DNA from 2 places in the Streptomyces sp. NPDC051020 genome. Region 2 is predicted to be linked to the other one. Evidence: riboswitches for the same ligand, from Rfam matches in the RefSeq annotation. Region 2 holds a riboswitch; the other holds the start of a gene.
What was found. Region 2 has a riboswitch for S-adenosylmethionine ahead of thrC (threonine synthase). Riboswitches for the same ligand answer to the same signal wherever they lie in the genome.
Positions count from the first base shown of each region.

Region 1: linked by a shared signal. The riboswitch ahead of AB0N06_RS14755 (aminotransferase class V-fold PLP-dependent enzyme) and the one ahead of thrC (threonine synthase) in region 2 are both predicted to bind S-adenosylmethionine.

Region 1 covers NZ_JBFBCG010000022.1:82,438-89,890, reverse strand. The annotation lists gene AB0N06_RS14775 (c-type cytochrome) at 1-451, shown strand, start outside; gene AB0N06_RS14770 (Rieske 2Fe-2S domain-containing protein) at 448-1,500, shown strand; gene AB0N06_RS14765 (ubiquinol-cytochrome c reductase cytochrome b subunit) at 1,497-3,122, shown strand; gene trpD (anthranilate phosphoribosyltransferase) at 3,247-4,311, shown strand; SAM riboswitch class IV at 4,396-4,513, shown strand; gene AB0N06_RS14755 (aminotransferase class V-fold PLP-dependent enzyme) at 4,686-6,140, shown strand; gene AB0N06_RS14750 (Lrp/AsnC ligand binding domain-containing protein) at 6,208-6,489, opposite strand; gene AB0N06_RS14745 (rhomboid family intramembrane serine protease) at 6,486-7,235, opposite strand; gene AB0N06_RS14740 (hypothetical protein) at 7,399-7,453, shown strand, end outside.
Region 2 covers NZ_JBFBCG010000051.1:50,187-57,639, forward strand. The annotation lists gene groL (chaperonin GroEL) at 359-1,981, opposite strand; gene AB0N06_RS25510 (cold-shock protein) at 2,307-2,513, opposite strand; gene AB0N06_RS25515 (MoaD/ThiS family protein) at 2,947-3,225, opposite strand; gene thrC (threonine synthase) at 3,259-4,560, opposite strand; SAM riboswitch class I at 4,578-4,704, opposite strand; gene AB0N06_RS25525 (glucosyl-3-phosphoglycerate synthase) at 4,857-5,807, shown strand; gene AB0N06_RS25530 (trehalose-6-phosphate synthase) at 5,862-7,256, shown strand.

The sequences.
Region 1 (7,453 bases), on a different contig from region 2:
GTACGTCGCGTCGCTCGGCGCCGGCCCGATCGTGCCGACCAAGGACCAGGTCAACCCTGAGGGTGCGGACATCGCCAAGGGTGGCGAGCTGTTCCGTACCAACTGCGCGCAGTGCCACAACTTCACCGGCGAGGGCGGTGCGCTGTCGAAGGGCAAGTACGCGCCCAGCCTTGAGGGCGTGGAACCGAAGCACGTGTACGAGGCCATGCAGACCGGCCCGCAGAACATGCCGTCCTTCCCCGACACGACGATGCCCTCGCAGCAGAAGCGGGACATCATCGCGTACATCAAGACCGTGAACAGCGCCGAGTCCGAGAGCCCTGGTGGCCTCAAGCTGGGCGGGCTCGGTCCGGTCAGCGAGGGTCTGTTCGCCTGGATCTTCGGTCTCGGCGCACTGATCGCAGTTGCCGTTTGGGTCGCGGCCCACACCGCTAAGGCCAAGAAGTCATGAGTAGCCAAGAGATTCCAGAAGAGAACCTGCCTGCTGAGCAGGGCACCGCGCACACCGCGGTAGAGGTCGCGGACGACCCGTTCGCAGACCCGGGGCTGCCGGCCCACAGGCCGCGCATCCAGGACATCGACGAACGGGCCGCGAGGCGGTCGGAGCGCACGGTCGCGCTCCTGTTCCTGCTGTCCATGGTGGCGACGGTCGGCTTCATCGCCTCGTACGTCATCTTCCCGGTCGACAAGATCGTGTACATCTGGCCGTTCGGCCACGTGAGCGCGCTCAACTTCTCCCTGGGTCTGACCCTGGGCGTGGCCCTCTTCGCGATCGGAGCGGGCGCCGTCCACTGGGCGCGCACGCTGATGTCCGACGTGGAGGTGGCCGACGACCGCCACGCCATCTCGGCCGAGCCCGAGGTCAAGGCGAAGGTTCTCGCCGACTTCGCGGCCGGCGCCGAGGAGTCCGCGCTCGGCCGGCGCAAGCTGATCCGCAACACCATGTTCGGTGCGCTGGCCCTGGTGCCGCTCTCCGGTGTGATGCTGCTGCGCGACCTCGGTCCGCTGCCGGAGAAGAAGCTCCGCAACACCCTGTGGGCCAAGGGCAAGCAGCTCATCAACATGAACACGATGCTGCCGCTGCGTCCCGAGGACGTCGCCGTCGGTTCGCTGACCTTCGCCATGCCCGAGGGCCTGAACGAGGACGCGGAGGACTTCCAGAACCAGATCGCCAAGGCCGCGCTGATGATCATCCGTATCCAGCCGGAGAACATCAAGGACAAGCGCGAGCGCGAGTGGGCCCACGAGGGCATCGTGGCCTTCTCGAAGATCTGCACCCACGTCGGCTGCCCGATCAGCCTGTACGAGCAGCAGACGCACCACGTGCTCTGCCCGTGCCACCAGTCCACCTTCGACCTCTCCGACGGCGCCCGCGTCATCTTCGGTCCGGCCGGTCACGCCCTTCCGCAGCTGCGGATCGGTGTGAACGCCGAGGGCAACCTCGAAGCGCTCGGTGACTTCGAAGAGCCCGTCGGTCCTGCATTCTGGGAGCGCGGATGAGTACTGTGACCGACACCAAGCGCAAGGCGCCCGCCGGTGAGCGGGTGGCCGACTGGGCGGACGGCCGGCTCGGGATCTACTCCCTGGCCAAGTCCAACATGCGCAAGATCTTCCCGGACCACTGGTCCTTCATGCTCGGTGAAGTAGCCCTCTACAGCTTCATCATCATCATCCTCACGGGTGTGTATCTGACGCTGTTCTTCCACCCGAGCATGAACGAAGTCGTGTATCACGGCTCGTACGAGCCGATGCAGGGCATCCGGATGTCCGAGGCCTACGCCTCGACGCTGGACATCAGCTTCGACGTCCGCGGTGGTCTCCTGGTCCGCCAGATCCACCACTGGGCCGCGCTGATCTTCCTGGCCGGCATGTTCGTGCACATGATGCGCGTCTTCTTCACGGGTGCGTTCCGCAAGCCGCGTGAGATCAACTGGCTGTTCGGCTTCCTGCTGTTCGTGCTGGGTATGTTCACCGGCTTCACCGGCTACTCGCTCCCGGACGACCTGCTCTCCGGTACGGGTGTCCGCTTCACCCAGGGCGCGATCCTGTCGATGCCGATCGTCGGCACGTACATCTCGATGTTCCTGTTCGGCGGGGAGTTCCCCGGTCACGACTTCGTCGGCCGGTTCTACTCGATCCACATCCTGCTGCTGCCGGGCATCATGCTCGGCCTGCTGGTGGCGCACCTGATCCTGGTCTTCTACCACAAGCACACGCAGTTCGCGGGTCCCGGCCGGACGAACAAGAACGTCGTCGGCATGCCGCTGCTGCCGGTGTACATGGCGAAGGCAGGAGGCTTCTTCTTCCTGGTCTTCGGCATCATCGCCATCATCGCGGGCATCGCCTCGATCAACCCGATCTGGGCCATCGGCCCGTACCGCCCGGACCAGGTGTCCACCGGCGCTCAGCCCGACTGGTACATGGGCTTCGCCGAGGGTCTGATCCGAGTGATGCCTGGCTGGGAGATCAACCTCTGGGGTCACACGCTCGTCCTGGGCGTGTTCATCCCGCTGATGGCCTTCGGACTGGTGCTCGCGATCATCGCGGTCTACCCGTTCGTCGAGTCCTGGATCACCGGGGACAAGCGCGAGCACCACATCCTGGACCGCCCGCGCAACGCCCCGACCCGGACGGCCTTCGGCGTCGCCTGGATCACCGAATACGTCATCGTCTTCATCGGCGGTGGCAACGACCTCTGGGCCACGCACTTCCACCTCTCGCTGAACGCCATCTCGTGGTTCGTCCGGATCTTCATCTTCGTGGGGCCGGTCGTCGCGTTCATCGTGACGAAGCGGATCTGCCTCGGCCTTCAGCGCCGGGACAAGGAGAAGGTGCTGCACGGACGCGAGTCCGGCATCATCAAGCGCCTGCCGCACGGTGAGTTCGTCGAGATCCACGAGCCGCTCGGTCCCGAGCAGCTGCACACGCTCACCGCGCACGAGCAGTACAAGCCGGTCGAGATCGGCCCGACGGTCGACGAGAACGGTGTCGAGCGCAAGGTGCCCGCGATGCAGAAGCTGCGGGCCAAGCTCAGCAAGGGCTACTTCGGCGAGCACCACCAGATCGAAAAGGCCACCGCCGAGGAGTACAAGGAGATCACCAGCGGCCACGGCCACCACTGATCACCTGAACTGATCGCCACAGCAGGAGCCCCGTCCATTCGATGGACGGGGCTCTTCGCTGTCCCCGGGGCTCGATAGGGTGGAGTGCATCCCCTTTATCGGCTGTGGACCCCAGGAGCGGACCATGAACGTTGTGACCCCGGGCGGCGGCGACAGCGTGGCGGCTCGTTCCTGGCCGGGCGTGCTGAACCCGCTGCTGCGTGGCGAGGACCTCACCGCCGACGACACCGCGTGGGCGATGGACAGCATCATGAGCGGCGAGGCGACCGACGTGCAGATCGCCGGTTTCGCCGTCGCCCTGCGGGCCAAGGGCGAAACTGTCGACGAGGTCACCGGACTCGTCCGCGCGATGTACGAGCACGCCACCACGATCCACGTGCCGGGCCGCACAGTCGACATCGTCGGCACCGGCGGCGACCTCGCCAAGACGGTCAATATCTCCACGATGTCCGCGATCGTCGTCGCGGGCACGGGTGCCAAGGTCGTCAAGCACGGCAACCGGGCCTCCTCCTCGGCCAGCGGCGCCTCCGACGTCCTGGAGAAGCTGGGCGTCAACCTGGAGCTGACCCCGCAGCGTGTTGCCGCGGTGGCGGAGGAAGCCGGCATCACCTTCTGCTTCGCCGTGAAGTTCCACCCCGCCCTGCGGTACGCGGCGAAGGCCCGCAAGGAGCTCGGCGCGCAGACCACGTTCAACATCCTCGGGCCGCTCACCAACCCGGCGCAGGTGCGCTCCCAGGCCGTCGGTGTCGCCGATCCGAAGATGGCTCCCATCGTCGCGGGCGTGCTCGCGGCGCGCGGCAACTCCGCGCTCGTCTTCCGCGGCGACGACGGTCTGGACGAGCTGACGACCACGGCGACCTCCCGGGTCTGGGTGGTCCGCGACAAAGAGGTGCGCGAGGAGGCGTTCGACCCGCGTGACGTCGGTCTGCAGCTGGTGCCCGTCGAGGCGCTGCGCGGCGCCGACGCGTCGTACAACGCCGATGTGGCCCGCCGGCTGCTGGCCGGCGAGACGGGTCCGGTACGTGAAGCGGTGCTGCTCAACTCGGCGGCGGCGCTGGTGGCGCTGGACCCGGGCGAGGGCACGCTGAACGAGCAGCTCGCCGCCGGAATGGCGAAGGCCGCCGAATCCATCGACTCGGGTGCGGCCCGGGCGGTGCTGGATCGCTGGGTGGCGGTCAGCAACACCTGACCGTACGGAAATGCGGCACAGGGCGCAGTCCAGATCTTGGACTGCGCCTTGCACGTCGGCGCACGTATGGCAGGATGCTGAGCAGGTCATGAGTGACAGCGACTACGGCCCCGGCCCGCTGTCCGGCAACCCTCCGTCCGTGGCGGGGTGCCCCGGGTGAAGACCAGGCCGTAGGCAGCGAGGTCTGCGGCAAGCGCGGACCCCTCGGCATCTCTGAATGTCACCTCCCTGGGGTCCTGGTCCTCAAGGAGCCTCTTGTGAGCAAGCGAATGCGATAGGGCCCAAGGCCCTTCTCCGCACACCCTTTTCTTCTTCCTGCGCTGCCGCGTGTCCGTCGGCGTAGTGAATTCGCCTGCCTCTTACGGGAGTTCGCCATGTCTGTCCTCGCCGCTGCCGCCGATCAGTCCATTTGTACCCCGCTGCCCGTTCTCGGGCGGGATGTGACCGTTCCTCTGGTGACCGGTGGTGAAGTCACGTACGCCGCCCTCGACTACGCGGCCAGCGCCCCGGCCCTGCAGCGCGTGTGGGACGACGTCGCCGCGTACGCCCCGTATTACGGCAGCGTCCACCGCGGCGCCGGTTACCTCTCGCAGCTCTCCACGGACCTCTTCGAGAACAGCCGCACGACCGTCGCGGAGTTCCTCGGCTGCCGCCCCGAGGGAGACCAGGTGATCTTCACCCGGTCGACGACCGACTCGCTGAACCTGCTCGCCGCGGTGCTCCCCGCCGACTGCCAGGTCTTCGTGTACGAGACCGAACACCACGCCTCGCTGCTGCCCTGGCGCGACGCCCGCGTCACCTACCTCAACGCCCCGCGCACCCCGGCCGAGGCCGTCGAGACGCTGGAGCGGGCGCTCGCCGACCGCGACCCATCCCCGAGCTCTCCACTCCGTTCGAGCGGGGGAGGCCCCATCGGGCCGGCGCTGGTCTGCGTCACCGGCGCCTCCAATGTCACTGGTGAGCTGTGGCCGGTGAAGGAGCTGGCCGCCACCGCCCACGCGCACGGCGCCCGGATCGTGCTCGACGCTGCGCAGCTCGCCCCGCACCACCCGGTGGACATCGCCGGGCTCGACGTCGACTGGGTCGCCTTCTCCGGACACAAGCTGTACGCGCCGTTCGGCTCCGGTGTCCTCGCGGGCCGCGCCGACTGGCTGCAGGACGCCGAGCCGTACCTCGCCGGTGGCGGCGCCTCGCGGAAGGTCGCCCGGCGCACCGACGGCGGAGTGGACGTCGAGTGGCACTCGACCGCCGCCCGCCACGAGGCCGGTTCGCCCAACGTCATCGGCGTCCACTCCATCGCCTCCGCCTGCAAGGCGCTCACCGAGGCAGGCTTCGACCGGCTCGTCGCCCGTGAGCAGCAGCTCGTCACCCGGGTCCGCGAAGGCCTCGCCGAGGTTCCCCAGGTCAAGGTGCTGTCGCTGTTCGGCGACGACGCCCCGCGGGTCGGCGTCATCTCCTTCGTGGTGGAGGGCTGGAACAGCTCGCACTTCGCCGCGGCGCTCTCCGCCGAATACGGCATCGGGGTACGCGACGGACTGTTCTGCGCCCACCCGCTGGTCCGCACTCTGCTGGGCGGCGACCCGCAGGACCCGGGCGAGTGCGGTGCGCCGGAGGCCGAGCCGGGCGAACTCCCCCAGTCTCGAACGGGCTCGACCGGGGGGACCCCCTCGCTGAACGCGATCCGGGTCAGTTTCGGCGCCGGTACGCCGGACGAGCACATCGAGCGCTTTGTCCGCGCGGTCAAGGAACTGGTGAGCAAGGGGGCCCGGTGGACGTATCGCACCGAGGACGGCCGCTGTGTCCCGGACCGGGGCGCAGCGCAGATCTGACGGGCCCGTCGTACTTCGGCCGGGGACGGGCAGCAGTGCCCGTCCCCGGCCGAAGTGCGACGCGAACCTACGCGTCGAGACCGATGGCGAAGGCCGCCTCCAGGTCGTGCTGCGAGTACGTACGGAACGCGACATGGGTGTCGGTGCCCTCGACGCCCGGGATCTTGCTGATCCGGCCGGGGATGACGTCCGCGAGGTCGTCGTGCCTGGCCACCCGGACCATGGCGATCAGGTCGTACGTACCGGTGACCGAGAAGACCTCGCTGACATTGTCCAGCGCGGCGATGGCCTCGGCGATCTCCGGGATCCGGTCCACGCTGGTTTTGATGAGCACGATCGCGGTGATCACGGCTGGCTTTCTCCCTCGGTGGCCGTGGCTGGAGCCTTCACTCTAGCCCCACCGCGGTAGCGTCCCCAGGCGTAGAGGAAGCCGCAGACGAAGCCGACCACGTGGGCGAGATACGCCACCCCCGGACCGTTGCCCGCGCCCTGCGCCGCCATCCACTGCAGTGCGAACCAGAAGATCAGCACGATCCAGGCGGGAAAGCGCAGCGGAAGGAAGAGCAGGAACGGGAAGAGGCTGGTCACCCGCGCCCGGGGAAACAGGTAGAGGAACGCCCCGAGCACCGCGGAAATCGCTCCTGATGCGCCGACGAGGGTCTGGTCGGAGTTCGCGTGCGCCGCCGCGTACGCCAGCAGTGCGAGATAGCCGCAGCCAAGGTAGAAGAAGAGGAATTCGGCGCGGCCCATCCGCTCCTCGGCCATCGCCCCGAACACGTACAGGAAGAGCATGTTGCCGAGCAGATGGAGCCAGCTGCCGTGCACGAACAGAGCGGTCAGCGGGGTGAGCAGGGCCTGCGCGGAGCCCGCCCACAGCTCGCTCGGGATCACCCCCCAGCGTTCGAAGTACTCGGCCTGGGCGGCGAGCAGGGTGTCGGCGGTGCCGTATGTGGAGTTGAAGCCGGAGAGCGGGCTGATCAGGAAGACGGCGCAGCACAGGGCGATGAGCGCATATGTCACCTGCGCACCGGCCGCCGTGGCGGCGCGCAGGAGCCTGCCGGTCACTCCGTCTCTCGCGGCCCGCCGATCGATCATGCACAGAGCATGACGCAAGGTGACGGAACGGGACAGACCGCCTCGCCGTGTCTATGGGTAAGTGCAAGGCCGTAGGGTTACAGCAGGAGATCCGCAGTTCGACGGCGCACCGCGAGATCCTGTGCGGGAAGCAGCACGACGCTCGACGAAAGAGGACGCAACGATGACGACGGTTCCCCAGCCGACCGACGGGACCCGCTGGCGCTGCACGCTCTGCG
Region 2 (7,453 bases):
ACGACCCCACATGTGGGTGCGGTATTAAACTGGCTGACGCATGGACAAATCCCGACATAAGGAGATATTCACCATGGCCAAGCGAGGCAACAAGCGACGCGGTCGCAAGAAGAAGAAGGCGAACCACGGCAAGCGCCCCAACGCCTGAGCGCACCGACGCCGGCCCCGCCGTGTACGTGGTGTCGTTCTTCGCCCCGTGGCTGCGCGGGCACGACGACCATCTGCTGGACGGGCCTTCGGCCCGCTTCCCTGCGATGGTGATCACGCCGTAGGGCCGCACCGGTCCGGACATGACGTCGGCCCCCGGGACCAACTGGTCCCGGGGGCCGACGTACAGGCACTTACCGATCCGTCAGGATCAGAAGTCCATGTCACCGCCCGGCATGCCGCCCGGAGCGGCCGCAGCGGCCTTCTCCGGCTTGTCGGCGATGACGGCCTCGGTGGTCAGGAACAGCGCGGCGATCGACGCGGCGTTCTGCAGAGCGGAGCGCGTGACCTTCGCCGGGTCGAGAATGCCCTCGGCGATCATGTCGACGTACTCACCGGTCGCGGCGTTCAGACCGTGACCGACGGCCAGGTTGCGCACCTTCTCGACGACGACGCCACCCTCGAGACCACCGTTGACGGCGATCTGCTTGAGCGGGGCCTCCAGCGCCAGCTTGACGGCGTTGGCGCCGGTCGCCTCGTCACCCGAGAGCTCCAGCTTCTCGAAGACGGCGGAAGCCTGCAGCAGCGCCACGCCACCACCGGCGACGATGCCCTCCTCGACGGCCGCCTTCGCGTTGCGAACGGCGTCCTCGATGCGGTGCTTGCGCTCCTTGAGCTCGACCTCGGTCGCGGCACCGGCCTTGATGACGGCCACGCCGCCGGCCAGCTTCGCCAGGCGCTCCTGGAGCTTCTCGCGGTCGTAGTCCGAGTCGGAGTTCTCGATCTCGGCACGGATCTGGTTGACGCGACCCTGAACCTGGTCGGTGTCACCGGCGCCGTCGACGATCGTCGTCTCGTCCTTGGTGATGACGACCTTGCGGGCACGGCCCAGCAGGTCCAGGCCGGCGTTCTCCAGCTTGAGACCGACCTCCTCGGAGATGACGGTGCCACCGGTGAGGATGGCGATGTCGCCGAGCATGGCCTTGCGGCGGTCACCGAAGCCCGGGGCCTTGACGGCGACGGACTTGAAGGTGCCACGGATCTTGTTGACGACCAGGGTCGACAGGGCCTCACCCTCGACGTCCTCGGCGATGATCAGCAGCGGCTTGCCGGACTGCATGACCTTCTCCAGCAGCGGAAGGAGGTCCTTCACGTTGCTGACCTTGGAGTTGACGATCAGGATGTACGGGTCGTCCAGGGACGACTCCATGCGCTCCATGTCGGTGGCGAAGTACGCCGAGATGTAGCCCTTGTCGAAGCGCATACCCTCGGTGAGCTCCAGCTCCAGACCGAAGGTCTGGGACTCCTCGACGGTGATGACGCCTTCCTTGCCGACCTTGTCCATCGCTTCGGCGATGAGCTCGCCGATCTGGGTGTCGGCGGCGGAGATGGAGGCCGTGGAAGCGATCTGCTCCTTGGTCTCCACGTCCTTGGCCTGCTCCAGCAGAGCGGCGGAGACGGCCTCGACGGCCTTCTCGATGCCCCGCTTGAGGGCCATCGGGTTCGCACCCGCGGCGACGTTGCGGAGGCCCTCACGGACGAGCGCCTGAGCGAGAACGGTGGCGGTGGTCGTACCGTCGCCGGCGACGTCGTCCGTCTTCTTGGCGACTTCCTTGACCAGCTCTGCGCCGATCTTCTCGTACGGGTCCTCGAGCTCGATCTCCTTGGCGATGGAGACACCATCGTTGGTGATCGTGGGTGCGCCCCACTTCTTCTCAAGGACGACGTTCCGGCCCTTGGGGCCGAGGGTCACCTTGACGGCGTCGGCGAGCTGGTTCATCCCGCGCTCGAGGCCGCGCCGCGCTTCCTCGTCGAACGCGATGATCTTGGCCATGTGAAGTGGTCCTCCCGGACAGGGGTGGATTGCTCCGGACCGTGTGGCGCCCGCGACGGACGGCCTGCGTGCCTGACGGTTCCTTGCCCCGCCGGGCCTGCGGGCCTCACCGACCCGGTCCTTCTGTCACTCTCAACGTCAGAGTGCTAACGCCCAATGATTAGCACTCGACCCCTTCGAGTGCAAGCGCCCCTTCGAGTTCATGGATGGCGCCGGGCAGCGTCGGCGCGGTCGCGGGCAGGCTCCGGGACGCACGAAGGGCCCGTACCCCCGGGGGTACGGGCCCTTCGTGCGTGAGTAGTGTCGTTGGCCGACCGCGTCGAGCTCAGCCGACGGCGAGCTTGACCATGTCCGCCTGCGGCCCCTTCTGGCCCTGCGAGATTTCGAATTCAACTCGCTGACCCTCTTCGAGGGTGCGGTACCCGTCCATCTGGATCGCACTGTAGTGGACGAAAACATCCGCACCACCGTCGACCGCGATGAAGCCGTACCCCTTCTCCGCGTTGAACCACTTGACGGTGCCCTGAGCCATGCCTAACTCCCCTATTACTGGCCCTTGCACAGGACCGCACTTCGCGGACCCGGGTCAGAACTCACCCTCCGACAGGAGAGGGTGCGTGCGCCGGAACGCGTCGACCGCGGCTGAATGTATCTGCCCAACTGCCCTCTGCAACAGGTCAATCGGACGAGAATTCCGGGCAGCGCCGAACGCCCGAAGATGAGGAATTTACGCGATTCCAGGGCAAGTCGGGCCGGACAAAGGCCACTTACGGCGCAAGGAGTGAGAACACTTTGGCTGCATCTTGTCGCGGGCGGGCGCATTCTCATATGCGGTCGGCACGGGCAGCGGAGGGGACTTCCCCCACTGTACCGCGCTCAACCATGCAGAATTGCCCCCTCCGCTTAGCTTGCAGAGGGGGCAATTCCGGTAACGCTGTGAAGTCGGCCGCAGGGCCGACCACTCGTCAGCAGCCGCCCGCGACCGCCGGGATGATGGAGATGCCCGCGCCGTCCGGGGTGGCCGTCTCCAGGCCGCCCTCGAAGCGGACGTCGTCGTCGTTGACGTACACGTTCACGAAGCGGCGGAGCTTGCCCTGGTCGTCCAGGACTCGCGCGGCGATGCCCGGGTGGTTCCGCTCCAGCGACTCGATGACCTGGGAGAGGGTCGAGCCCTCGGCCGGGACCTCGGCCTGGCCGCCCGTGTAGGTGCGCAGGATGGTGGGGATACGGACCTTGACGCTCATCTGGGTGCCTTCCTTACATCTCGGGTGGTCGGGTCAGCCGTTGGCGAGGCCGGCATCGCGGAACGCGTCCAGGCTGGGCCGGATGGTCGCGGTCGGGCCGGTCGTCGGGGCGACCGCGTCCAGCGTCTTCAGACCGTCACCAGTGTTCAGGACGACCGTGGTGAGCGTCGGGTCCAGCAGACCGGCCTCGATCAGCTTCCTCGTCACACCGACCGTCACCCCGCCCGCCGTCTCGGCGAAGATGCCCTCGGTGCGGGCCAGCAGCTTGATCGCATCGACGATCTGCTCGTCGTTGACGTCCTCGACCGCGCCGCCGGTGCGGCGGGCGATGTCCAGGACGTACGGACCGTCGGCCGGATTGCCGATCGCCAGGGACTTGGCGATCGTGTTCGGCTTCTGCGGGCGCACGACGTCGTGACCGGCCTTGAAGGCCGTGGAGACCGGGGAGCAGCCCTCGGCCTGGGCGCCGAAGATCTTGTACGGCTTGTCCTCGACGAGACCGAGCTTGATCAGCTCCTGAAGACCCTTGTCGATCTTCGTGAGCTGCGAGCCGGACGCGATCGGGATGACGAGCTGGTCGGGCAGCTGCCAGCCGAGCTGCTCGCAGATCTCGTACGCAAGCGTCTTGGAGCCCTCGCCGTAGTACGGGCGCAGGTTGACGTTGACGAAGCCCCAGCCCTCACCGAGCGGGTCGCCGATGAGCTCCGAGCAGAAGCGGTTGACGTCGTCGTAGTTGCCCTCGATGCCGACCAGCTCACCGCCGTACACCGCGGCCATGACGACCTTGCCCTGCTCCAGGTCGTGCGGGATGAACACGCAGGACCGGAAGCCGGCCCGGGCGGCGGCCGCGCCCACCGCGCCGGCGAGGTTGCCGGTGGAGGAGCAGGAGAGAGTGGTGAAACCGAAGGCGCGGGCGGCCTCGACGGCGATCGCGACGACGCGGTCCTTGAAGGAGTGCGTCGGGTTGCCGGAGTCGTCCTTGACGTACAGACCGCCGGTGACGCCCAGCTCACGGGCGAGGTTGTCGGCCTTGACCAGCTTGGTGAAGCCGGGGTTGATATTGGGCTTGTCCGCGACATCGGCGGGGACGGGCAGCAGCGGCGCGTAGCGCCAGATGTTGTCCGGTCCGGTCTCGATGCGCTTCTTCAGCTCGTCCGGGGAGCCGCTCGGCAGGTCGTACGCCACTTCGAGCGGCCCGAAACAGGACGCGCAGGCGAAAAGGGGACCGAGCTCGAAACGCTCTCCGCACTCGCGGCAGGAGAGCGCCGCTGCGGGGCCGAGGTCGACGGCGCCGGTGGAAGAATCGGTGCTTACTGCAACAGTCTGCACAGCCATGATGGCGAGGCCCTTTCTCCTCATCTTCCTCGCGGCGCATTTCGCCACGAGCCGGAATTGGCACCTTCCCCACCTGACCTCGCGGTCGGCAGGGGGGTTGCCGGGACTTCAACGGGCCGTTCCCTCAGTCCCTCTGGATGAGCGCTATGGCACTGGATCAACGACCCAGGCATTTATTGGCGGAGGACCCCGACATGCGACGGTCATCCGCGTTGTTCAAGACTGTAACCGAAGCCCCGGACGGTTGAGACAGTCGTCCGAACCGCGAGATGGATCACATGCAGGGAGTATCGACCGTGCTGGAAGAGGTCGAACGCTGGCTGGCCGGGCGTTCCTGGTCGGCAGCCGACCGCCCGCTGGACCGGCTCGTCGCCGCCAAGAGCCGGGATCCGCGGCGCGGGAGCGTGAGCGTGGTGCTGCCCGCCCTGAACGAGGAGGCGACGGTCGGCGCCATCGTCGAGACGATCCGGGTCGAGCTGATGGAGAAGGTGCCGCTGGTCGACGAGCTGCTGGTGATCGACTCCGGCTCGACGGACGGCACGGCGGAAGTCGCCCGGAAGGCGGGCGCCCGAGTGGTGCACCGCGACGCGATACTCCCGCGCATACCCGCGCTCCCCGGCAAGGGCGAGGTCCTGTGGCGCTCGCTCCTGGTCACCAGCGGTGAGATCGTCTGCTTCATCGACGCCGACCTGAGGGACTTCTCCGCGGAGTTCGTCTCCGGAATCGTCGGCCCGCTGCTCACCGACCCCGAGGTGCAGTTCGTCAAGGCGATGTACGACCGCCCCCTGGGCGACGCCGCGGGTCAGGGCGGTCGCGTCACGGAACTGGTGGCCCGCCCGCTGCTCAATCTGCACTGGCCGCAGCTGGCCGGCTTCGTCCAGCCGCTCGGCGGCGAGTACGCGGTGCGGCGCTCACTGCTGGAGCGGCTGCCGTTCCCCGTCGGTTACGGAGTGGAACTCGGCCTCCTGGTGGACGCCCTGCACACCGTCGGGCTGGACGCGCTGGCACAGGTCGACGTGGGGGTGCGCAGACACCGCCACCAGGACGGCCAGGCGCTGGGACGGATGGCTGCGGCGATCTATCGCACCGCTCAACTCCGACTGTCCCGAGGTCACTTGATACGCCCGGCCCTGACCCAGTTCGAGCGGGGCGAGGACGGCTTCGTGCCACGCACCCATCCGGTGGACACGGAGGAGCGGCCCCCGATGTGCGAGATCACGGAGTATGTTTCGCGGCGCGCGGCCTGACGTGGCCTGACTTCGCACGTTTGGGCGGTTCGCGATCGGGCTAGATTCCGCAACATGGTCTCCGAGCACGAAGCCCAGTCCGCTGCCCAGGTCCTCGTTGCGTCCAACCGCGGCCCGGTGTCGTACACGCTGGCCACCGACGGATCGCTCGACGCCAGGCGCGGCGGCGGCGGGCTCGTCTCCGGGCTGAGCGCCGTCAAGGACAAACTGTGGGTGTGTGCCGCGCTCGGTGACGGGGACCGGGAGGCGGTCCGGCGCGGGGTCGCCGAGCAGGGCGTACGGATGCTCGACATCGACCCGGCCGTCCACGCGGACGCGTACAACGGCATCGCGAACTCGGTGCTCTGGTTCGTCCACCACATGCTGTACCAGACGCCGCTGGAACCGGTCTTCGACGCGGAGTTCCGGCGGCAGTGGGCGTCGTTCGAGACGTACAACCGGGCCTTCGCCGAGGCGCTCGCCGAGGAGGCGGGCGAGGGCGCGACGGTGCTGGTGCAGGACTACCACCTGGCGCTGGTCCCCGGCATGCTCCGCGAGCTCCGCCCCGACCTTCGGATCGGCCACTTCTCGCACACCCCGTGGGCGCCCGTCGACTATTTCCGCCTGCTTCCCGACGACATCGCCGAGCAGCTGCTGCACGGCATCCTGGGCGCGGACCGGGCGGCCTTCCTGACCCGGCGCTGGGCGGACGCGTTCATCGGCTGCTGCACGGAGATCCTGGGCGGCACCGGCCGGACCAGGATCGGGGTGCACGGGCTCGGCGCGGACGCGGACTTCCTGCGCGGGCGCGCGCACGAGGCGGACGTGGACGAACGGATGGCGGCGCTGCGGGAGCAGGTCGGCCCCGGGCGGAGAACGATCGTACGAGTGGACCGAACGGAACTGTCCAAGAACATCGTGCGCGGCCTGTTCGCGTACCGCGCGCTCCTCGAAGAGCGGCCGGAATGGCGTGAGCGCGTCGTTCATGTCGCCTTCGCGTACCCCTCGCGGCAGGACCTGGCGGTGTACCGCGACTACACGGCCGAGGTCCAGCAGGTCGCCGACGAGATCAACGCCGTGTACGGCACGTCGGGCTGGACGCCGGTCGTGCTCCACGTCAAGGACGACTTCGCCCGCTCGCTCGCCGCGTACCGGCTGGCCGACGTGGCGCTCGTCAACCCGATCCGCGACGGCATGAACCTGGTCGCCAAGGAGGTCCCCGTCGTCTCCGACCACGGCTGCGCGCTGGTGCTGTCGCGGGAGGCGGGGGCGTACGAGGAGCTGGGCCGCGACGCGGTCGTGGTGAACCCGTACGACGTGTCCGCGACGGCGGCGGCGCTGCACGAGGCTTTGACGATGGCGGACGACGAACGGGCCGCGCGTACGGAGCGGCTGGCCGCCGCGGCGGTGGCGCTGCCGCCGCAGCAATGGTTCCTGGACCAGCTGGACGCGCTGCGGCGAGAGGCTTGAGGGCGAACCCGTCCGGCGATCGCGGACACACCGTGGCTGCCGGGCTTCGGTTGCGTTCCGCGGCCGGGACGAGGTCCTGCACGATCTGGCCGTCCGGATCTCGCAGACGCCACTCGTCGTTGAGGATGCCCTGGGGCGTGTTTCGAAAAGCCCCGTCTGCCGGGCGGCGTCTGGCACGCCCTACAGGCGGACGACGC